Regions from separate parts of the Gordonia sp. i37 genome, predicted to be linked through region 3. Evidence: riboswitches for the same ligand, from Rfam matches in the RefSeq annotation. Region 3 holds a riboswitch; each other region holds the start of a gene.
The links. A riboswitch is a leader RNA that binds a small molecule or an ion and turns the genes downstream of it on or off. The one in region 3 is predicted to bind S-adenosylmethionine.
Positions count from the first base shown of each region.

Region 1: linked by a shared signal. The riboswitch ahead of B1964_RS18965 (aminotransferase class V-fold PLP-dependent enzyme) and the one ahead of B1964_RS08110 (amino acid ABC transporter permease) in region 3 are both predicted to bind S-adenosylmethionine.
Region 2: linked by a shared signal. The riboswitch ahead of B1964_RS06260 (bifunctional o-acetylhomoserine/o-acetylserine sulfhydrylase) and the one ahead of B1964_RS08110 (amino acid ABC transporter permease) in region 3 are both predicted to bind S-adenosylmethionine.

Region 1 is NZ_MVPX01000389.1:3,674-11,083, reverse strand. Features, by position in the region: gene B1964_RS18985 (O-succinylhomoserine sulfhydrylase) at 1-63, shown strand, start outside; gene B1964_RS18980 (hypothetical protein) at 71-919, shown strand; gene B1964_RS18975 (HNH endonuclease signature motif containing protein) at 1,390-2,667, opposite strand; gene B1964_RS18970 (isochorismate synthase) at 3,090-4,187, opposite strand; SAM riboswitch class IV at 4,278-4,391, shown strand; gene B1964_RS18965 (aminotransferase class V-fold PLP-dependent enzyme) at 4,409-5,713, shown strand; gene B1964_RS18960 (hypothetical protein) at 5,710-6,141, shown strand; gene alc (allantoicase) at 6,163-7,146, opposite strand; gene B1964_RS18950 (MarR family winged helix-turn-helix transcriptional regulator) at 7,333-7,410, shown strand, end outside.
Region 2 is NZ_MVPX01000131.1:6,840-14,249, forward strand. Features, by position in the region: gene B1964_RS06240 (bifunctional methylenetetrahydrofolate dehydrogenase/methenyltetrahydrofolate cyclohydrolase) at 1-370, shown strand, start outside; gene B1964_RS06245 (DUF3017 domain-containing protein) at 367-690, shown strand; gene B1964_RS06250 (Hsp70 family protein) at 776-2,335, shown strand; gene B1964_RS06255 (homoserine O-acetyltransferase) at 2,400-3,548, opposite strand; gene B1964_RS06260 (bifunctional o-acetylhomoserine/o-acetylserine sulfhydrylase) at 3,573-4,907, opposite strand; SAM riboswitch class IV at 4,969-5,089, opposite strand; gene B1964_RS06265 (PE-PPE domain-containing protein) at 5,308-7,083, shown strand; partial or broken gene B1964_RS06270 (MFS transporter) at 7,276-7,410, shown strand, end outside.
Region 3 is NZ_MVPX01000163.1:1,545-8,954, reverse strand. Features, by position in the region: gene B1964_RS08125 (GNAT family N-acetyltransferase) at 1-296, opposite strand, end outside; gene B1964_RS08120 (ABC transporter substrate-binding protein) at 375-1,430, opposite strand; gene B1964_RS08115 (amino acid ABC transporter ATP-binding protein) at 1,545-2,342, opposite strand; gene B1964_RS08110 (amino acid ABC transporter permease) at 2,339-3,349, opposite strand; SAM riboswitch class IV at 3,482-3,590, opposite strand; gene coaD (pantetheine-phosphate adenylyltransferase) at 3,753-4,241, opposite strand; gene rsmD (16S rRNA (guanine(966)-N(2))-methyltransferase RsmD) at 4,254-4,853, opposite strand; gene ectA (diaminobutyrate acetyltransferase) at 5,086-5,613, shown strand; gene B1964_RS30380 (hypothetical protein) at 5,698-5,844, opposite strand; gene ectB (diaminobutyrate--2-oxoglutarate transaminase) at 5,843-7,126, shown strand; gene B1964_RS08085 (ectoine synthase) at 7,123-7,410, shown strand, end outside.

The DNA.
Region 1 (7,410 bases), on a different contig from region 3:
CTCTCGGTGGGGCTCGAGGGGATCGACGACCTGCTCGCGGATCTGGATCAGGCGCTGGGGTAGCTCGGGGATGGGGGTCTCGTGGGTGGAACTGATCGGGCGCAATGCGGCGTCCGGCTCGGTGATGGTCTCGGGAGCCCTCAGATCCCTCGGCTCGGATCGCGGAACCGAACTCGATGAGTCCTATCGGTTCTGGTATGCGCCGACCGATCGGTGGCGTATCGAGATCGATGGTGAGCCGGTGTATCTCAGCGGTCGTGACAGATCGCTGGTGCGCATCGACGGCCACATGACGCTGCTGGACGGCGATATCAGGTTGCCGATACTCGGTCGCGGGGTCAGCCCGTTGCAGCTACTCGGTCAGAACTCATTGCTGCACAGCATGAGTCGTGACGTCGTCGTGCGCGACGAGCCACGAGCGGTGGATGTCGGTGGCCGTCGAGCCTGGGCGGTGGTGGTGGGGGACCGCTCCGGAAAGAACGGTGAGATCTCCATCGACGAGTCGACCGGGGTGATCGTGCGGCTTTCGATGTCGGCCGGTTCGGGATCGTCGGAAGTCGTCGAGCTCACCGAGCATGCCTCGCTCCCGGACGGACTCTTCGAGTGGGATGGGCCGGTTGTCGAAGCGCCTTCGCCACGCGGGCGCCGGGCACGACCGGATCCTGAGGTCGGGCGGCAGGAGCGATCAGAGGTGTTGCGTGCCTGTGTGACAGCGCTCGATCGTTCGGCAGATGTTCTCTCGCTCATGCAACGTGCGGAATCCGAGGAGGACGCAATCCGGCGGCTGGTGTCGGAACTCGGCGTGACGACCGTCGGAGCGCAGGCGATCGCGGCGATGCAGATGTCGACGTTCCGGCCGGATATGGCGGACCAGCTTCGTCGAGAGCTGGCCGACGACGAGAACAACCGTCGACACTGATTCGCCGAGCCGCCGACGCGCTCCCGGTGGGGCGGGTGCACGGGCGTTCGGAGGACGCGCTGAGCATTACACCTTTGACGACGAACCTCGACCAGCGGGGGAAGGCGCCCATCCTGGTGGTCGAGGTGCCGAGGAGCGCTAGCGACGAGCCTCGAGACCTGTTGTGCTGAGCGGTTTCTGGTCCATGGTGGTTCGGTTCCAGCTCTGCTGCAAGCGGTCTCGAGGCTCGCCGCACGCGGCTCGCACCTCGACCATCGGGGGAAGACGCCCATCCCGGTGGTCGAGGTGCCGAGGAGCGCCAGCGACGAGCCTCGAGACCCCTTGTGACGAAGGGGTTTCCCGGCCACGGCAGCTCTAACGCCTCGACCATCGGGTGGGTTTCACTATGGAGTTCTCAAACAACAGATGCGGTCCCGGCGATGCCGGGTGCGGGGAATCAGGTAGTGGGGCAGCGTAGGTCAGGCTGCGGCTTAGTCGAGTCGCATGGTCCGTCGGTGATACGACGGCACTGGTCGTCGTTTCGGATCGATGCTGGCGGGTGGGATCAACCAGGGGTGGCGGTCGAATCCCATGATGATGTCCCAGCCGTGGTGATGGACATCGTCATGACAACTGGTGCAGAGGAGGCAGCCGTTGTCGAGGTCGGTGGGACCACCATCGGCCCAGTGCTGCACGTGGTGTCCTTGGCAGCGGCCGGCGTGGGCGCCGCATTTGATGCATCCACGGTCGCGGACCAACAACGCTTTGCGTTGGCCGGGTGTGAAGAAGCGTTTCTCTTCACCAACACTGAGCGGTACACCGTTGGGGTCGAGCACGATTTTGGTGATCGTGGTGTCGCACGACAACAAATTGGCGGTCGCTTCGGTGATCGGACCCATGTTCTGCAACTCGCCGCCGAGTGCCGGGTTGTCGGCCGACCACGTCCACAACAGGCCGTTGGTCGGTTTGGCCGAGAAGGTTGTGTCCGCCAATCCTTGTGCCGCAAGTTCGACGATCGTCTCAAACGCGGCAGCGCAGATCTGTTCGGGCGTCCGCGGATCCGGGGATCCGTCGGGCTGCGGCTTGGGAGCCGACAAGGTTTCCATCAGGGTGCGGGTCTTTTCACCGGCGATGATGTCGAGGTTCGCTGAGATTTCCAGCCGGCCGTCGTCGGTGATGCGGTCGGTGTAGGAGTTGATGTTCTTGTCCTCCGCCGCCGGTAGCCCGCCGGGCGTCTCCGCGACGAGCTCGTTTCCCAGCTGCCGTGCGTAGAGGTTGATCTCGGCGGGGGTGAATCCGGCGAAGTAGTGCGACAGCAGTTTCCGCAGAAACTCGCACCGTTGGACGGTGTCCATGGGTTCGGGAGAGCGGGTGTCGATGTGGGCCAGTCCGCGGACGATGGCGTCGGTGTGTTCGGAGGAGATGGACCCGTCCGCGGCATGCGCCAACAACAGATCGATATCGGTGGTGCCGGCCATCCGCACATACCGACCTGCGACCGCGGGTGCGAAGCCCATGCTGATCAACAGTTCTCGCAGTCGGGTGGTTTTGTGGTCGGCCACCCCTAACCGGTCCAGTTCGCCGGTGAGGGTGGTGGCGTGGTGATCGACCAGATTGCGGAGCAGGAGGACTTGTTTCATGGCGCCGAAGGCTTGGGGTCCGGTCATGTCGGGATTCCATTGCAGGTCGCTGAGTTGGGTGACGATGGTGGCGAAGGTTGCTTCGGCGTCAACGGTTTGCGCGTCAAGGACTGTAGTGGATTCGATCATGGGCCCCTCCCCGGTGGCTGATCGGTGTGATGGGTCCAGTGTACCTCGCCAGGGTGTTCGATGCAAGGGGTATTTTGGTCAATTCTGCTTGTGGACAACGTGTTTCGGCGATGCTTTTCTGTCGGCCGGGTGTGGTAGGGGCGCGGTTTTTGCTGTAGTCGATGGATGTGGTTGCGATACCTGTCATCTCGCCGGGTCTCGAGGCCCGGCGCCTGGGGCGCCGTGCACCTCGACCATCGATGGGGAGGGGTTGCTCGGGTATGGGGTGGTGCGTATGGACCGTCGATGGGGAGAGGATGCTGAGTGCGGGGGCCTGGATCGTCGATGCGGTGGGGATGTCCGGGTGCGGGGGTGCGCATGGACCATCGATTTGGGGGGGATACTCGAGCAAGCTTCGACCACCGGGGGAGGTGGCCTGCTGATCAGTGGTCGTCGATACCCAACGCTCGCAATACCGTCAGCAGCTTCGCGGTGGTCTCGGCGAGTTCGGCATCGGGATCGGAGTCGGCGACGATACCGCCGCCGGCCCACGTGCGAAAGGTTTGTCGGTCGGCGTCGAGTTCGAGGCAACGAATGGTGACCATCCACTCACCGTCGCCACGCGCGTCGGCCCAGCCGACGGCGCCGGCGTAGAGTCCGCGTGGTTCCTCGTGATTCCGAATGAACTGTGCCGCAGCCTCGGTCGGTGTCCCGCACACCGCGGGGGTGGGGCTCAGGGTGAGGGCCAGGTCGAGTGCGCCGACATCCGGATCGGTGAGGTGGGCGCGTATCGGGGTGGCCAGGTGCCACATCTCGCCGGTGGAAAGCAAGTGAGGTCGGGTCGCGACGGAGAGTTCGTCGCTGATCGGCGCCAATCGTTCGCGCAGATGCTCGACGACGAACGCGTGCTCGCGATGATCTTTTCCCGACGCGGCGAGCTTCTCCCGGGCCTCGCGATCGGCATCCGGGTCCGACGAGCGTGGAGCCGAACCTGCATACGGATGGCAGGTCACCTCGCGACCGCTCTTGTGCAGCAACAACTCCGGGCTCGCGCCGAGGAGCCACGAGTGGCCGCTGTCGACCGCGAACGCATTGTGCTCGGAGTTGCCGTGCGCCAGCGCGCCGAGGAGTTCATCGATCCCGACCGGTGAATCGAGCACCGCACCAACGGTTCTCGCGAGCACCACCTTGTCGAGGACGCCGGCATCGATGGCGGCCACCGCACGGCGTACCCGCTCCCGATGTGTGGCGGCGTCGGGGATCTCGACGAGTTGGGCCAGTGAATGACGGACGGGGGCGCGCCCACCGAGCGCCTGTTCCCGATATAGCCGCGTGGGTGCGAACAGCGCAGCCGGATCGGCGGGGTCGAACGGGAGCGCACCGACCACCGACTCCACCGCACCGGATCGCAGCGCGTCGACGGCGTCGGAGACCGCGGTGAACCGTCGCGCGACGCCCTCGGCGCGAACCACCCCGTGCGGACGCGACAACACGAACGGAGCAGGCCCCGTTCCCTCATCTTCCACACGTTCGCCGCTCACTCGACCAACCTAGCGCCGGACGGCGTCGGGATTTCGCCCACGCTGAGTGAAAATTGACACCCTCGGACGTGATAGGCCACCCTTGGTGCAGGTCATGAGTGCCAGTGACAAGCCCCGGCTCGCTGGTCGGCAACCCTCCTCCGCGGTGGGGTGCTCCGGGTGACGACCTGGCCGTGTACCACCCGGACACGGCAAGCGTGGATTCCCAAGGAGATTCTTCGATGACTGCTGTCGTCACCCCCGCATCGATCGCCGCCACCGTGGGCGCAGATCCGTCGTCCATCGAGCCGCTCGCCGAGGTCGTCGGCGCAGGACAACACGTGCCTCTCGCCGACGGGAGCGAGGTGGCCTACGCCAACCTCGACTATGCGGCGAGCGCCCCCGCCCTGACCGCGGTTGCCGACGCCGTCGCCGCGTCGCTGCACCAGTACGCCAGCGTCCACCGCGGCGCCGGCCATCTGTCCCAGGTCACCACCCGTCGCTACGAGCAGTGCCGGGACACGGTGCGGCGCTTCGTGCGTGGGCGTGCCGACGACACCGTCGTGTTCACCCGCAACACCACCGACGCGATCAATCTGGCGGCCCACTGCACCCCCGGCGACGTCGTGGTCCTCGACATCGAGCACCACGCCAACCTGCTGCCGTGGGTCTCGCGCGACTCCGGGACGGCCCGCATCGTGACCGCGCGCCCGGGCATCGAGGACACCCTCGTCGCACTCGAATGCGAACTCGCGGCGGCGCCCGCGGCGTTGCTCGCGGTGACCGCGGCCTCCAACGTCACCGGGGAGGTCCTGCCGATCGGACGCATCGCCGCCATCGCGCACCGACACGGCGCGCGCATCCTCGTCGACGCAGCCCAGCTCGTCGCCCACCGGCCGGTGTCGATGGTCAGCCACGGTATCGACTACCTGGTGTTCTCCGGCCACAAGGTCTACGCGCCGTTCGGCGCGGGAGTGCTCATCGGACGGTCGGATTGGCTCGACGCCGCCGACCCCTACCTCGCCGGCGGTGGGGCGTCGGCGCAGGTCAGCGTCGTCGACGGCCCCGACGAGAACTGCGCGGCCACCGCCTGGCACACCGGTGCCGCGCGACATGAAGCAGGGTCGCCGAATGTCTTGGGCGCCATCGCCATCGCTGCCGCCTGCGAGGCGATCACCGAGATCGGCTTCGAGGCGATCGGCCTGCACGAGCACGAATTGCGCTGCCGCCTCGACGATGGGCTCGCGCGGATCGACGGCGTCGAGGAACTACGCATCTTCGACGACATCACCGATCGCGTCGGGATCGCCGGGTTCGGCGTCGACGGCATTGCGCCGCGCGCCGTCGCCGAATATCTCAGTGACGAACACGGCATCGGCGTGCGCGACGGAAAGTTCTGCGCCCACCCGATCCTCACTCGCCTCGGCCACCCCGACGGCGCGGTGCGCGCGAGCTTCGGCCTCGGCACCGGGGCCGCCGACATCGACCGCTTGATCAACGCTCTGGCACAACTGATCTCGACCTCACCCGGAGGGGCCCCGGCATGACCATCGAACTCGATCGCATCAGTATCGGACGCCCGTCGCTGCGGGTCGCGCTCGCCGACGACGTTCCCGCCGAGTCGTCGGCGATCGTCGTCCGTCGACCCACGCTGCGTGACGCCCAGCGGGCCCGCTCACTGCTGCGGGCCGGCACCCGTGACACCGCGAACTTCTCGGTCGCGCTCGAGGTGGAGGTGGCGATCGCTCCGAGCGCCGCATCGGCGCGGGCGGCGGTCGCACACATCCCGGACGACATCGACGGCGGCACCGTGCGCTATGTGGGCACGCCGAGCGGTCTGGTGACCCTCATCCGCGACATCTACGCGGCCGAGGTCGCCGACGCGGTCATCCTCGTCTCACTCGACGGCTCGGCCACGCGGCACCGCGTGCGCGAGCTGGTGTTGCCGTCATTCGCGGAGCGGCGCGCGGCCTGACATCCCGGGGAACAGGCGTGCTCAGGCCTCGCCGCGCTCCCACTGCTCGACGAGCTCGGTCTGCGCCTCGTCGGTCAGCAGGCCGTACAGCTTGAGGCGGGCCATGCCGCCGTCGGGATAGACGTCGATGCGCGCCTCGGTCATCGGGCGGTCGAGATCGATGACGAACCGGTGGCGGGTGTCGGGCTGTAAGTCGGTGCGGCCCAACACCTCGAACCACTCGCCGTCTTCGCCGTCGCGGCCACGGACCATCGCCGCGCCGGGCGCGTTGCCCAGGAAGTAGCTGGTGTCGAGTTCGACGAGACTCACCCGGCCCTGCCCGGCCAGGCGCACCTGCACCCAGTCGTTGCCGTCGTCGCGCCGACGCGAGGTCTCCCACCCCTCGCCCATGTGCCGTGCACGGCCGGGCATGAGCAGGTTGTTGGGCGAGCTGTAGAACATGTTGGAGCAGGCCGTGATCAGGCCACCGTTCTCCAAGGCGGCCAGGTCGAAATGGCCGTAACGGAAGAAGTGCGGGTTGGGTACGCCGCGCCCGTGGACCCGGAATCGGGCCACACCGCCGTCGGGATGCATCGTCAGACGCACGTGGGTGAAGCGATCCTTCGCATCGACCCGGAACGGATTGCGGGTGTCGCCGTCGACGGGGCTCTTCTCGACGATGGTGACCCACTCGGTGTCGGTCAGCAGTTCGTCGACGGAGACGACGCCCTCCTTGGCGGCGGCCTCGACGGAGATGAACGGCGGATAGTTGCCCTTGAACCACGCCGTGTCGACGACGACGCCGTAGATGACACCCGGCGCGCCGAGCCGGACGATCGCCTGATCGACTCCCGACTCCCGCCTCCGTCGTGTCTCCCAGCCGTCGTAGATCTGACCCTTGTGACCGAACGTCGCGGGCTGATACTGCGCCGGGGGCGTCTTGATCAGGTTCTGTGCCTCCGCGAAGAGGTCGTCGTTGGTCCACACGACGGCGCCGCCCAGGTCCCGTAAGGCCAGGTCAGGCATGGACGTGAAGTGCGGACGGTTACCCGATGACGTCGGTGGGGGGACAGGGGTCACGACCGTCGATCCTAATGGGATTTGCCATGACGACGAACTCGAGCGCATACTTGCAGCCGCCAACTACATGCAGCCAACAACTAGTTGTGGTCGGCAAGGAAAACGGACATCGTCATCGATCGGGGTATCGGCATGCTCGAAGATCGCGACATCGATCAGCTCTTCGACACACTCGCGCGCTACGTCCGTATCCGCGACCGCGCGGTCCAC
Region 2 (7,410 bases), on a different contig from region 3:
CGAGAACGCCACCGTGGCCCTGTGCCACACCGGTACGCGCGACCTCGCCGCCGAGGTGGCCCGCGCAGACATCGTCATCGCCGCGGCAGGGGTGCCGCATCTGGTGACCGCCGACATGGTCAAGCCGGGTGCCGCCGTGATCGATGTCGGCGTCAGCCGGACCGAGGACGGCCTGCGCGGCGACGTCGCGCCCGACGTCTGGGATGTGGCCGGACACGTCTCGCCCAACCCGGGCGGGGTCGGGCCGCTCACGCGCGCCTTCTTGCTGGTGAACGTCGTCGAACGGGCCGAGGCTCAGCTCGCGGCGCTCACCGCAGGCGACTCCGTGCGGAACGCCGCGGGCGACGCCGTCGGGACCCGTTCGCGATGACCGGCGGCGCCCCCCAACGGGTGGAGCGGTTGCGCCACGTCCGACGGGTGCGCGCCTACGCGGTACAGATTCCCTACCTGCTGGTGCTGCTCGGCGTCGTGGCCGCCGCGGCACTCGTGTTGTTCGATCGATGGCGTCGCGGAGCGTTCGTGTTCGGATCGGCGTTGTTGTTCGGCGCACTCCTGCGCGCGCTGATCCCCACCTCGCGGGCCGGGTTGCTGCAGGTCAGGGGTAAATTCTTCGATGTCGCGGCAATGGCGTCGGCAGGTGCGCTGATCCTCTGGCTGGCGACGTCGATCGACCCTTTGGGCACAGATTGATTACACTGGTGACCTAAGCGTGACATTCGGGGTACGGACCCGACGCACAAACTCCGCCGAGCGGAGCGATTGTTAGCAACACTAAGTGGGGATTGACATCAGTTCGACGTTCGAGATCAACGACCAGGCAAGATCGGGCGACACCACGTCGCTGGGCGTCTCCGTCGGTGAGGGAATGATCCATTACGTCCTGCTCACGCACGACGAGGCAGGTCGCACCGCCCTCGAGGCGCGCGTCTTCGACGTCGATCCCACCGACGGACTCGATTCGGTGGGACGCGTGAACGCGGGCATCGACCTGATGCTCGACGCCGCCCGCGCCGCCGAACTACGCGTCGGCCCGATCGGGGTGGCGGCGCGGACCGCCACCCAGCGCCGTCGTCTGCGCTCGGGAGGGTCGGGTACCCGCCGTCAGATCCACCTCGGCTCCGATGAAGAAGCGGTCGCCGAATTCCTGACCCGAACCGGACAGATCGGACGATTCTCGTCGGTGGTCGTCGCCGATTGCGGCGACACCGGCGTGTCGCTCTACACCGTGGATCCGGCCGCAGGCCGGGTCGGGACGATCGAGAGGTCGACGGTGCTCAGCGGACGCCGGATCGACGAGGCGCTCGCCGACCACATCGCCGCGGAGGTGGACGGCGCCGACGCCGGCACCCGCACCAAGCGCCAGCGGGCCAAGCTGGTCAGCGCCTGCCGCACAGCGAAAGAAGAGGTCGCCGACCCCACGTCCGCCTCGGGTGCATCGACCGCGGGGCTGGGCTCATCGGCAGGATTGGCCGGGGTGTCGTTGACCTCGGCGACCGTCGAGCGCGTCGCCGGCCCGATGGTCGACGAGGCGCGCGAGGTGTTCGCCCGCTACCTCGCCGATCTCCGGTTGCGCGGTGACGCCCCCGACGCCGCGGTGCTGGTCGGTGGGTTGGCGAATCTCCCCGTCACCCGACGAATCGTGCCCGATGCCGGACTCGAACTCCTCACCCCGGCGTCGCCGGAATTGGCCGCGGCCACCGGTGCGGCGATGCTCGCCGGCAAGTCGGGAACCAACCGACTGGCCTTCATCGGCGGTCGCCGCGCGCGTAGCTGGTCGGCGGTACCGGTGGCGATCGTGGCCGGGATCATCGGTGCGATCGTGATGGCGGCGGTCGCCGTCGGCGCCACCGTGACCGACGACGCCGACCCGCTGCCTTCGCCGACGCGCACCGCCGATGCGCACACCATTGACACCACCCGGGATTCGGGATTCACGACGACGTCACATCACCAGACGACGTCGGTGGTGACCTCGGTCGCAGTGTCTTCGCCGACCTCGCCGGACGGGCACGAGCAACTCCCGAGTTGGGCGACGACCGAACTGCCGCTCACGACGTCGACGACCACCCTGACGCTGGTGCCCAACACCACCACGCCGTCGGTGACCACCCCGTCGACCACCACCCCGACCGGCCCGACACTGACCCCGTATCCGACGCTGCCGATCCCGTCCGGTCTGATCCCGTCCGGTCTGATCCCGAGCATCGTGCCGCCGCAGACGACCGCGCCGGGATTCGCTCCGGAAATCCGGCCCTCACAGCCGTCGTCGAGTACCGCGCAGGCGCCGAGTGCGGGGAATCCGGCGGAGACGACCACCACCACGCCCGCCCGCTGAGACGAGCCCGCCCACGACACCTGCAGGCGCGTGGGCGGGTCGGTCTGTGTCGGATGTGAGTGCGTCAGCGGCGAGCGAGATCCACGGTGCGCTTGAGGAGATCGGCGATCGCGTCGAACTCGGTGAGGAATCCGTCGTGGCCTTTGTCGGACCGGACCACCTGGAGCCCGCCGACGCAATTGCCGAGGCCCTCGGCGATCTCGGCCTGTAACCGCAACGGATACAAGCGATCCGAATCGATGCCGGCGACGATGGTCGGGACGGTGCACGAGGCGAGGGCGGCGGCGATCCCGCCCCGGTTGCGGCCGACGTCGTGGTGGTTCAGCACGTCGGAGAGCACCACGTAGCTGCCCGGATCGAAGCGCTCGATCAGCTTGTCGGCCTGGTGCTCGAGATAACTCTGAATCGCATAGCGACCGCCGAGAAGCGGATTCTCTTGCGCCTGAGGCGTATTGGCGAACCGCTCGTCGAGCTCACCCTCGAATCGGTAGGTGAGGTGGGCGATGCGCCGGGCGATCCCGAGGCCGGCGATCGGGGACCGTCCGGTGCCGTGGTAGTCGCCGCCCTGCCAGTCGGGATCGGAGGTGATGGCCGCGATCTGGGTGGTCTGCGTGCCGATCTGATCGGCGGTGGCACGCGCGCCGACCGCCAGCACCAGTGCGCTGCGGACCCGATCGGGGTACTCGATCGCCCACTCCAGCGCACGCGCGCCACCCATCGAGCCGCCGAGTACCGCGCCGATTCCCTTGATGCCGAGGGCATCGAGCAGGGCTGCCTCGGCACGCACCTGATCGAGCACGGTGATGTCGGGGAAGCGTGAACCCCAAGGCCGCCCTTGCGAATCCGGCGACGACGGGCCCGTCGACCCACGGCAGCCGCCGAGGACGTTGGCGGAGATGACACACCATTCGTCGGTGTCGATGGCCGCTCCCGGCCCGATCAGACCATCCCACCACCCGGGGGAGGGATGCTCGTCGGTGGGAGCGCCGGTGACGTGCGAGTCACCGGTCAGGGCGTGCAGGGTCAGGATCACGTTGTCCCGTGCAGGCGACAACGCCCCCCAGCGCTGGAACGCCAGGGTGACGTCGTCGAGTTGCTGCCCGTTGTCGAGAGACAACGACCCCAGACGCATTCGGACCATCTGCCCGTCGGGAACTCGTTCCCACTCGGGCTGATGCGTCGTGGTCGCCTGGGGGTCGATGCTCACCGACACGGGTGTTGTGCTCCTGTCCTCGAACTACTTGGCCGCCGCGAAACCCTGGTCGAGGTCGGCGATGATGTCGTCGATGCCCTCGATACCGACGGCCAGGCGCACCAGGCCGGGGGTCACGCCGGCAGCGAGCTGCTCCTCGGGGGTCAGCTGGCTGTGGGTGGTCGACGCGGGGTGGATGACCAGCGACCGCACGTCACCGATGTTGGCGACGTGGCTGTGCAGCGTCAACGCCTCGACGAAGCGCTTCCCGGCGTCGACGCCACCGGCGATCTCGAAGCCGATGATCGCGCCCTGCCCCTTGGGCGCGAGCTTCTGACCACGGGCATACCAGGGCGAGGACTGCAGACCGGCGTAGGCCACCGACTCGACCTGAGCGTGATCGGCGAGGTAGGCCGCGACCCGCTGCGCATTGGCGACGTGGCGCTCGACGCGCAGGCTCAGGGTTTCCAGTCCCTGGGCGAGCAAGAAGGCGTTGAACGGCGAGATCGCCGCGCCGGTGTCACGCAGCAACTGCACGCGCGCCTTGAGCGCGTAGGCCGGCGCACCGAGGTCGGCGAACACCGCACCGTGGTAGCTGGGATCGGGGGTGGTGAAGCCGGGGAACAGATCCTGACCATCACGCTGCACCCGCCAATCGAAGGTGCCGCCGTCGACGATGATGCCGCCGATCGCGGTGCCGTGCCCGCCGATGTACTTGGTCGCCGAATGGACGACGATGTCGGCGCCATGGGCCAGCGGGTTCAGCAGGTACGGGGTGGCGACGGTGTTGTCGACGATCAGCGGCACGCCGTTGCGATGGGCGACCTCGGAGATGCCCTCGATGTCGAGGATCTCGTTGTTGGGGTTGGAGATCGACTCGCCGTAGAACGCGCGGGTGTTGTCGCGGACCGCGGCCTGCCACGAATCGAGATCCTCGGGATCCTCGACGAAGCTCACCTCGATGCCGAGCTTGGGCAGCGTGTAGTGGAAGAGGTTGTAGGTCCCGCCGTAGAGACGCGGGCTCGACACGACGTGTCCGCCGTTCTCCACGATGTTGAGGATGGCGTAGGTCTCGGCGGCCTGACCGGACGCGACCAGCAGTGCTGCGACACCGCCCTCGAGTGCGGCGACCCGCTGCTCGACGGCGTCCTGGGTGGGGTTCATGATGCGGGTGTAGATGTTGCCCGGCTCGGCGAGGCCGAAGAGGTTGGCCGCGTGGGTGGTGTCGTTGAAGACGTACGACGTGGTCTGGTAGATCGGCAGTGCACGAGCGTTTGTGGCGGCGTCGGCCGATTGGCCCACATGGATCTGCTTGGTCTCGAAACTCCAGTTGTCGGCTGGGTTCTGGGCATCCGTGCCGTCATTGGCTACGTCAGACATGAAAATAGATCACTTTCTGCGGTCGGCAGGGTGTGGTGACCCTGATGGGGTCCGACCTTCGGACCCGCGCTTGCCGGGGATGCTCGTCGCGATCCCACAACCCGGTCATCACCCGGAGCACCCCACCGCGGTTGGAGGGTTGCCGATCAGCGAGCCGGGGCTTGACGCTGATACTCATGACCTGGCGACAAGGATATAACACGGTCGTCGTCGGCTGAGAACCCTCCTGCTCAGCCTGGTTTGCGTGCTGGACAGAAACGGTCCGTCCGGTTCGGGCGTGGCGGTAGGTGTCGCCCGGACGGACGAATCGCCGTCCTGATCTCGACCGATCCGCCGGAATCGGCCGCCCCGTCTGCCTACTCTTGCCACATCACGGTTCCCTCGCCCAAGGACGTGTCCGATGCGGCTCTCACCTTCCTTCGCCTCGCTCCGCGGCAGCATCTCGACCGGAGTGGTCGGGGCCGCGAGTGTGGCGCTCATCGCGGCCGCATTCTGGGGTCACGGGGTCGCGTCGGCGGAAACGGCGGCGGCGTGCAGTCAACCCGGTCGGGTGTTCATCGTCGGCGGTACGTGGAATTCCGACGGCTCCTATCTCGTGGGGATCGAACAGCGCTACACCGGGCACGGCGCCAACTGGGAGGAGCTGCCGAACAGTCCGTACTCCGGCGCGGGCGCCTACGAGATCGAGCAGGTCCCGTACTCCGCGACCATCTGGCCACTCGGGTCTGTCGGATACAACGCCAGCGAGGCCGAAGGGTCGGCCAACCTGGAGCAGGCCGTCGCCGCGTACCAGCAGCAGTGCGGTGCCGACAAGAAGATCGTCATCGCCGGCTATTCGCAGGGAGCGCGGTTGGCCGGCGACGTCCTCACCGACATCGGCGCGAATCGGCCGGTGACCATGGACGACGGCTCCACCTACGTCATCTCCACCACCGATTCCGACGGTGCACGCACGGTGTCGGGAGAGCTCTACTCCGATCCGCGGATGTCGGCGACGCTGTGGGGACAGGGGATCGAGGCGACCCTGGTCGGGATCATCCCCGGTCTGACCATGTCCGGAACCAGAGCAGTCACCGACTACGGGGGCCTGCCGGTGACCACCTACTGCATCGCGGGCGATCCGATCTGCGATCTCCCCGATCCGTTCCATGACCCGATCGGCGACCTCGACGCGCTCCTCGGCTACTGGGTCAAGCATGGTCAGTATCCGTTTCACATGTATCAATTCCCGGGTACCGGCACGACCTGGGACATGAACGGCGCGAACGAGCCCATGACATGTACGCAGAGCGGAGCGTTGCAGACCTGCACGATCGCCTCGCCCTCGTCGATGGCCATCCTCACCCAGAACCTCGTCGACGCCGTGGGCCTGCACTGGTCGGTCCCGGACCTCGTGGCCTACCGGTTCCGCCTACCCGACATCATCGGGATCACCCTCGCCGACTTTCAGCCGCCGATCCGGTGGGTCATGGACTGGTTTCCGCCGTTGCCGCAATTGGGCTACGGCGCGTACCTGCCGGATCTGTACGCCTTCGAGAACACCATCACCGGCGTGCTCACCTGGAACGGCGAGCTCTTCGAGCAGGGAGCCCAGGCGTTGCTCGCCAGCGGCAAGAGCATCGTCGCGCTGCCGCTCAATTTCGTGAGGTACTGGGTGGCGCGCGTCGTCGAGGGGATCACGACGGTGCCGAGGGGTTCGACGGGTGCGGGTGCGTCGGTGCTGTCGACCCCGACACATGTCGCGGTGCCGCTGGTTGCGTCCCAGCAGAGCGCAGTCGACGGTGAGACGGGCGCAGTCGACGGTGAGACGGGCGCTGTGGGCGATGAGGCGGGCGCAGTCAGCGGGACCGGGGGCGCTGTCGGTGAGGGCGGGGGCGCTGTCGGCGCAAGGCGGGCACCGGAGTCGAGCACGTCACCTGCTCCTAGTGCGTCACCTGCGCCGAGCACGTCACCTGCGCCGAGCACGTCACCTGCGCCGAGCACGTCACCTGCGCCGAGCACGTCACCGGAGTCGAGTTCGAGGTCCGAGTCGGGCGCGACGCCGTCGCCGTCGGCAACGTCGTCGCAGGAGAGTTCCGCGCCGTCACCAGGTGATGCCGGAAGCGGTTCCGCGCCCGATCAAATTACGGTGCCGACCCCGTCGTCGGTGAAGGAATCCGCTGCCGCCACACCGTGACGGGCGTCTCGATTCCGGTCCGACAAACCCGTGTGAACGAACTCACCCGCGTCGGCGGGAATCCGCGGCGGACGCGCCGTGGTTACGCCTCCCGTGTCGAAATCAGCCCATCCCACCTCCGCCGTGACCGCCGACGCGACGCCCGCGACCGGCGCGGCGCCGTCGGTGGCGTCCGATGATCTCGGTATTGCGTTGTCCGACAATGTTTCTCGTCGCCAGACGTCGCTACGCTGGGCGATCCTGGCGCTCGCGCTCGGCGGTTTCGGTATCGGGACCACCGAGTTCGTCGCGATGGGTCTGTTGCCCAATATCGCCGGCGCCCTCGAT
Region 3 (7,410 bases):
TGCACACCGGGCAGGGCCATCGTCGTCGCCCAGCCGGGCGGCGGCGTCGGCATCGACCCCGAGATCGGCAGTGTGCCACCGGGACCGAAGAGCTCTACGGCGTCCGACCAATCCGCGGGGCCGGGATCGAGTGGGAACGCCGCGAACACCGACACGTCGCGTCGGTAGCGCAACACCCGTCCGCGCCGTTGCGCGAGATGCCGGTGGTGACCGGTCAGCGACGATCGGACCGGATCGTCGAGGACGTCGACACCCAAACGGGGCATCGGCGAAGCATCAGCCGTGCGCTCACTCATGACTCGATGATGTCCCATCGGCACGACTCCTTTTCCATCCCGCCCCTCTCTGTCCCACCCGTCTTCATCCCGGCCACCTCAGCTGTCGTTGCGCGGCAGACCGGGCGGATTCACCTGTGACGTCGGCACGGCCTCGGCGGAGAGGTTCCACGCGGCCAGCCACTTCGCGTACACACCCGTGGTGATCAGGTGGTTGATCGCGTCGGCGAGCGGCCCGACGAGTTCGTCACCCTTCTTCGTCGTGGCCGCGATCAATCCCTGCAGCGTCGACCCGGCCCCGGAATACGTGCCGGCGACACGGGTGGCTTTCGGGGTGCCCGCGGTCTGCCGGACGTGATAGGAGATGCTCGGATTCGGCGCGAGGTAGGCGTCGATCTTGCCCGAGGCAAGGGCCAGGTTGATCGAGTTGGCGTCCGGGAAGTAGACGACGTCGAGGGTCTTGCCCTCGGCGGTGAGCTTGTCCCGCCACTCCAGCAGTAGGCGTTCCTGGTTGGTGCCCGACCCGACGGCCACCTTCTTGCCCGCAAGGCTCTCGTAGTTGCCGTCGAAGTTCCAGGAGCTCGCCTTGAGCACTTCGAAGGCGATTTCGTCCTTGCGGTAGGTCGCGAAGTCGTATTTTTCCTTGCGCTCTTCGGTGACGGTGATGTTGGAGAATCCGACATCTGTTCGCCCGCTGTCGATTCCGACGAAGAGGTTCTCCCACGTGGCGTTGGTGATCACCGGTGTGAGCCCGAAGACAGCCGCTACGAGGCGGCCGAGGTCGGGTTCGGCGCCGGTCAGCGTGTGCTGATCGGACCCGATGAACGCCAGAGGCGGATACCCCGAGGGCAGTGCCCCGATCCCGATCGACAGCTCCCCGGAGTCACGCACCGCCGCCGGCAGCGCGTTGCGAATCGAATCGACCTGCGGCACAGTCACATCGATTTGGTTGGCGGCGCCGTTGGACACCGCCCCGATGACGACGTCGCCCGGCTTTCCGGATGGTTGCGCGGCGTCGGTGGAACCGCCCGAGCACGCGGTGAGCAGACCGCCGACGAGGCCGAGTGCCACGGTGACGGCACCGAGCCGCGTCGCGGCCCGGCGACGAGCGCGCGTTCGGGGGGTGACGCGATCGGCGGAACGCGTTGGTGACATGGAGTTACTCCGTTTCTGGGGTGTGACGGCAGGGAGGATGACGACGTGCCCCGGCGGGGTCGTCGACGGTGGTGGCGGTCGGTGAGTCGGTGTGTGGTGGTCGATGTGTGGCGGTCAGAGCACTCGGAGCAGGAAGTCCTTGGTGCGCTGGTGTGTCGGATGATCGAGGACCTGATCCGGGGTGCCCTGCTCGACGATGCGGCCGTCGTCGAGGAAGACGATGGTGTCGGCGACCTCGCGGGCGAAGCCGATCTCGTGGGTCACCACGATCAAGGTGGTGCCGGTGGCGGCGAGATCACGGATCACCGCGAGGACGTCGCCCACGAGCTCGGGATCGAGCGCCGAGGTCGGCTCGTCAAAGAGCAGCACCCCCGGCTCGACGGCCAGCGCCCGGGCGATGGCGACCCGCTGTTGCTGACCGCCGGAGAGCTGGCGCGGATATGCGTCGTACCTGTCCGAGAGTCCCACGCGCGCAAGGAGTGCGCGGGCAGCTCGCTCGGCGTCCGCGCGGGTGATCCGGCCGGTCGAGACCAGTGGTGCCGCGACATTCTGGCCGGCGGTGAGGTTGGAGAACAGGTTGAACGACTGGAAGACGTAGCCGATGCGGCGTCGCTGTCGCAGGATCTCGCGTTCGGGCAATTCCCGGAGACGGCCGCCGGTACGGCGGACGCCGATCAGTTCGCCGCCCACGCTGACGTGGCCTGCGTCAAGCCGTTCGAGATGGTTCACGGCACGGAGCAGGGTCGACTTGCCCGAGCCCGAGGGTCCGAGGATCACCGTCACCTCTCCCGGGCGGATCGTGAGGTCGATGCCCTTGAGGACGTGGTGGTCGGCGTAGAAGCGGTGGGCGCCCACGATCTGCACCTCGGCACCGGTCGACGTCGTGTCCGGTGTGATGGCGGCGCGCGTCATGCGGCACGCTCCCAGGGACGCAGGGCGATGCTCCGGCGAGCGCCGGCAACAGCGAACCGCAATCGCTGTATCGGCGTGGGGGGCAGGGTGCGGACCGCCCCTCGCGCGAAGTAGCGCTCGACGTAGAACTGCACGATCGAGACGGCGCTGGTGAGGATCACATACCAGACCGTCGCCACCATCAGCAGTGGGATGATGTCACCGGAATAGGTGCTCGACTGGGTCGAGACCACGCCGAACAAATCGAGTAGCGACACGTAGTAGACCAGCGATGTCGACTTGATCAGCCCGATCAGCAGATTCACATACGACGGCACGATGGACCGCAGAGCCTGCGGCAATGTGATGCGCAGAAAGTGATACCGACGTGGAATGCCCAGTGCGGCAGCGGCTTCGTGTTGGCCCGCGTCGACCGACAGGATGCCGCCGCGCACGATCTCGGCGGCGAACGCCGCCTCGTGGACGGTGATACCGATGACGGCGATCAGGAACGGGGTGGCGAGATCGGCCTCGGAGAAATGAAACAGTCCCGGGCCGAACGGAACACCGATACTCAGACTCTGGTAGAGCGCCCCGAAGTTGAACAGGATGAGGAGCAGTACGATCAGCGGGATCGATCGAAAGAACCAGACGTAACCCCAGCTGACCGCCGCGAGCACGGGATTGTTCGACAGCCGCATCAGCGCCAGGACGATACCCACGGCCAGGGCGAGCACCGCACTGTACGCTGCGACCTCCAAGGTGACTCCGAGGCCTTCGAGAATGACGGGGCGAAAGAACCAGTACCCGAACCGATCCCATTGGAAGAACGCGTTGGTGGCCAGGCCGTGGACCAACTGCGCGCCGACGATGAGCACGATCGCGGCGAGAACCCACCGGCCGGGATGACGCAGGGGCGCAACGCGTTCGGCGACCGGCGGCGTAGTCGTGCCCGCCGACGACGGGTGCGAGTCCCCCGACGGCGCCGGGTGTGGATCGGCACTCGTGGACGGCGATGGGGCGGACATGTCGGCACTCTCCTCCAACCGGGGAACGGGGCACGCGAGGAGAGGCGTGCCCGACGACACCCCGGGCGTATCCCGCGGGTACCGACGACCACGACGGCACGACGACTCCTCACGAAATCGTTGTGGCCGTTTCCATCACGCTTATCGGGACATTCCCGATCCGGTCGTCACCTGGGGCACCCCACCGCGATGCGAGGGTTGCCGGTCAACCAGCCAGGGCTTGACGTTGACGCTCATGACCGTCTCGCTCACGCTAATACCGCGCGCCGCAGCGGTCAGTATTTACATTCGTCGATGAGTGAAAGTCTCGTGGCGTCGGCGTCGGACACCATAGTCGTCTGACGCTGCGTTATTCGTCTGACGCTGCGTTCCTCAGACCTGCGTTCGTCAGACGCTGCGTTCGTCAGACGCTGCGTTCACCGGCCAGGATCGCCTCGAGGCGCCGGTGGATGTGCGGGGAGAGAAAAGGTGTCACGTCGCCGCCGAGCTTGGCGACCTCTTTCACCAGCGAACTCGAGACGTGCGCGAAGCGCGGATCGGTCAGCAGGAACACGGTCTCGACGTCGGCCAGCTCACGATTCATCTGCGCCATCGGAAGCTCGTAGTCGAAGTCCACCGACGAGCGCAGACCCTTGACGATGGAGTGGATCGCGTTCTCTCTGAGATAGTCGACGAGCAGGCCGGTCCACTGATCCACCCGCACATTGGGCAGATCGGCGCAGTCCTCCCGGATCAGTTCGAGCCGCTCCGGGACCGAGAACAGGCCGCGCTTGTTGGGATTGACGACAACGGTGACCACCAGCTCGTCGAAACACGCAGCAGCCCGCTCGACGACGTAACGGTGGCCGCGCGTGAAGGGATCGAAGGAGCCGGGGATCACCGCACTGGTCATACTCTGCAGAACCTACCCGGCCTCCCCGCCGGTGACTCGCGCGACCTGCACCGTGGTGTCGCCGTAGGACTTGTCGGTGACGACCTCCCAGCCGACCGGCCATCTCGTCGTGGCCCGGCGGCCCCGCTCGAGGACCAGTAGGCCACCGTCGGCGAGCCAACCGCCCGCGCCGAGCGCCGCGAGGTCACCGTGCACCTCGTCGTCGGTGAGTGCATAGGGCGGGTCGGAGAAGATCACATCGAAGCGACCCGTCACACCTACTCGGGCCGGGACCTCCGCTCGGGCCGGGCCGGCCAGGAACGCCGACACCGGTGCGGTGATCACCCGGCCCACCTCGGCGACGCCGAGCGCCCTCAGGTTGGCGGTGACGACAGCGGTGGCGCGACGACGGCTGTCGACGAACACGGCCGAGGACGCGCCACGGGAGAGTGCTTCGAGGCCCAGCGCACCGGACCCGGCATAGAGGTCGAGGATGGCGGCACCCTCCAGATCGATCCGGGCGTCGAGAATGTTGAACACCGCCTCGCGCACCCGATCGGAGGTGGGCCGGGTCCCGGCGTCGGGAACCTTCAGTGGTCGTCCGCCGTGGCGGCCGGCGATGATCCGGGTCACCGAACCATTCTCCCATTGCCGATTCGGTTGAGCCGTCCCCCTCGACGGGCGGCGCCACCGGGTCGTCACCGCGGTCGCCGCCGGACAATTCGCCCACCCGCAGCGAGTCGTCGCAAACGTTTGTGTCCCGCATCACAAATACCGGATGAACTGGGCATTGAGGGGGCATTTCCCCACCGATTGACGCAGGCAGGTGAATTCGTCGACACACGTTGTTAACGTCGAATGCGTTATGAGCCCGTCCCACACAAGAACGGCCCCATCACCCCTTCTCACTCTCGACTACCGGGTTCCCTCGGTGGCCGACGGTACCCGACTCTGGGAGATTGCCAAGGACTCCCAGGTGCTCGACGTGAATTCCAGCTACGCCTACGTACTGTGGTGCCGAGACTTCGCCGAGACGTCCATCGTCGCCGAGGTCGACGGCCGCACTGCAGGATTCGTCACCGGATATCGACGTCCGTCCGACCCGTCGACCCTCATGGTCTGGCAGGTCGCGGTCGACGACGCGTATCGCGGTCACGGGATCGCAGCAACGATGCTGCATCGACTCTTCGATCGTGCCGCACGACGCGGGGTGGTGGCCATGCACACCACCATCAGCCCCGACAACGTTGCCTCGCAACGATTGTTCGCATCGGTGGCTGCCGCTCGCGGACTCCGATTCGCCCGGCGCGACCTTTTCGCCGCCGGCGACTTCCCGGACGCACACGAGCCCGAGGACCTCTATCTGCTCGAGCCCGAGGTTCCCGAACCCTGATCCCGGGCAACAGGAGTCGGCTCCCGAGCCGGTCCTGATCCACCAGCCACACGGTCAAAGATGGTTCCGCACAACATGTGTCGATCAGGTTGCTCCGTACATGTTGGTGCGCACCGGTATCCCCGCGCGGGCCACGCCGATCCGCTCTGTGCGGATCTCACCTGCGGTGGCGACGCGACGCGCGCCCCGGGCGACGGCCTCACAGATTTCCCACATTGGAGGAATAACCATGAACGACCAACCCACCGCCAAGAAGACCTCGATCGATGATTCGGTCTTCACCCAACACGAATCCGAGGTCCGCAGTTACTGCCGCAGCTGGCCGACGGTGTTCGGCCAGGCTCGTGGGTCGTGGCTGACCGACACCAACGGCGACCGCTACCTGGACTTCTTCGCCGGGGCCGGTGCGCTCAACTACGGCCACAACAACCCGGTCCTCAAGTCCGCGTTGCTCGAATACATCGAATCCGACGGCATCACCCACGGTCTCGACATGGCCACCGTGGCCAAGGGTCGGCTGATCGAGGAGTTCACCTCCAAGATCCTCGCGCCGCGCGATCTGGACTACAAGATCCAGTTCCCGGGACCGACCGGCACCAACGCCGTCGAGTCGGCACTGAAGCTGGCCCGCAAGGTCACCGGCCGTGAATCGATCGTGAGTTTCACCAACGCGTTCCACGGCATGACCCTCGGCTCGCTGTCGGTGACCGGCAACTCGATGAAGCGCGCCGGCGCGGGTATCCCGCTCGTGCACGCGACCCCGATGCCGTTCGACAACTACCTCGGCGGGGCCGTCGAGGACTTCAGCTGGTTCGAGCGGGTGCTCGACGACTCCGGCAGCGGACTCAACCTGCCCGCGGCGGTCATCGTCGAGACCGTGCAGGGCGAGGGTGGGGTCAACGTCGCGCGCGCGGAGTGGTTGCGTGCGCTCTCCGAGCTCTGCCGGCGTCGCGACATCCTGCTGATCGTCGACGACGTGCAGATGGGCTGCGGCCGCACCGGTGAGTTCTTCTCCTTCGAAGAGGCCGGGATCAAGCCCGACATCGTCACGCTGTCCAAGTCGATCAGCGGATACGGGTTGCCGCTGGCACTCGTGCTCATCCGCCGCGACCTCGATGTGTGGTCGCCGGGCGAGCACAACGGCACCTTCCGCGGCAACAATCCCGCGTTCGTCACCGCGGCCAAGGCGATCGAGCACTACTGGTCCGACGATTCGCTCTCCCGTGACGTCCACATGAAGGGCCGACAGATCAACGAGGTGCTCTCCACGCTCGCCGCCCGGCACGAGGGCGTCTCGACCCGCGGCCGCGGCATGGCACGCGGACTGGTGTTCGCCGAGCCCGCCGACGCCGGCAAGGTGTGCGCCGCCGCCTTCGGCGCCGGCCTGCTCGCCGAGACCTCCGGTCCGTCCGACGAGGTCGTCAAACTCCTTCCGCCGCTGACCATTTCCACCGAGGATCTCGACCACGGGTTGGGGATCCTCGCCGATGCCACCGAGGAGGTGCTCGCATGATCGTCCGCACCACAGACGAGATCACCGGAACCGACCGAGACGTCGCCGACCCCAAGGGCAATTGGGTGTCCAAGCGCATCGTGCTCGGCGGAGACCGGGTCGGGTTCTCGTTCCACGAGACCACCATCAACGCCGGCAGTGTCAACGAATTCCACTACGCCAACCACATCGAGGCCGTATGGCTCGTCGAGGGCACCGGCACCCTGCTCGACCGGGAGACCGGCGAGACCTATCCCCTGGCTCCGGGCACGATGTATCTGCTCAACGGTCACGAGCGGCACACC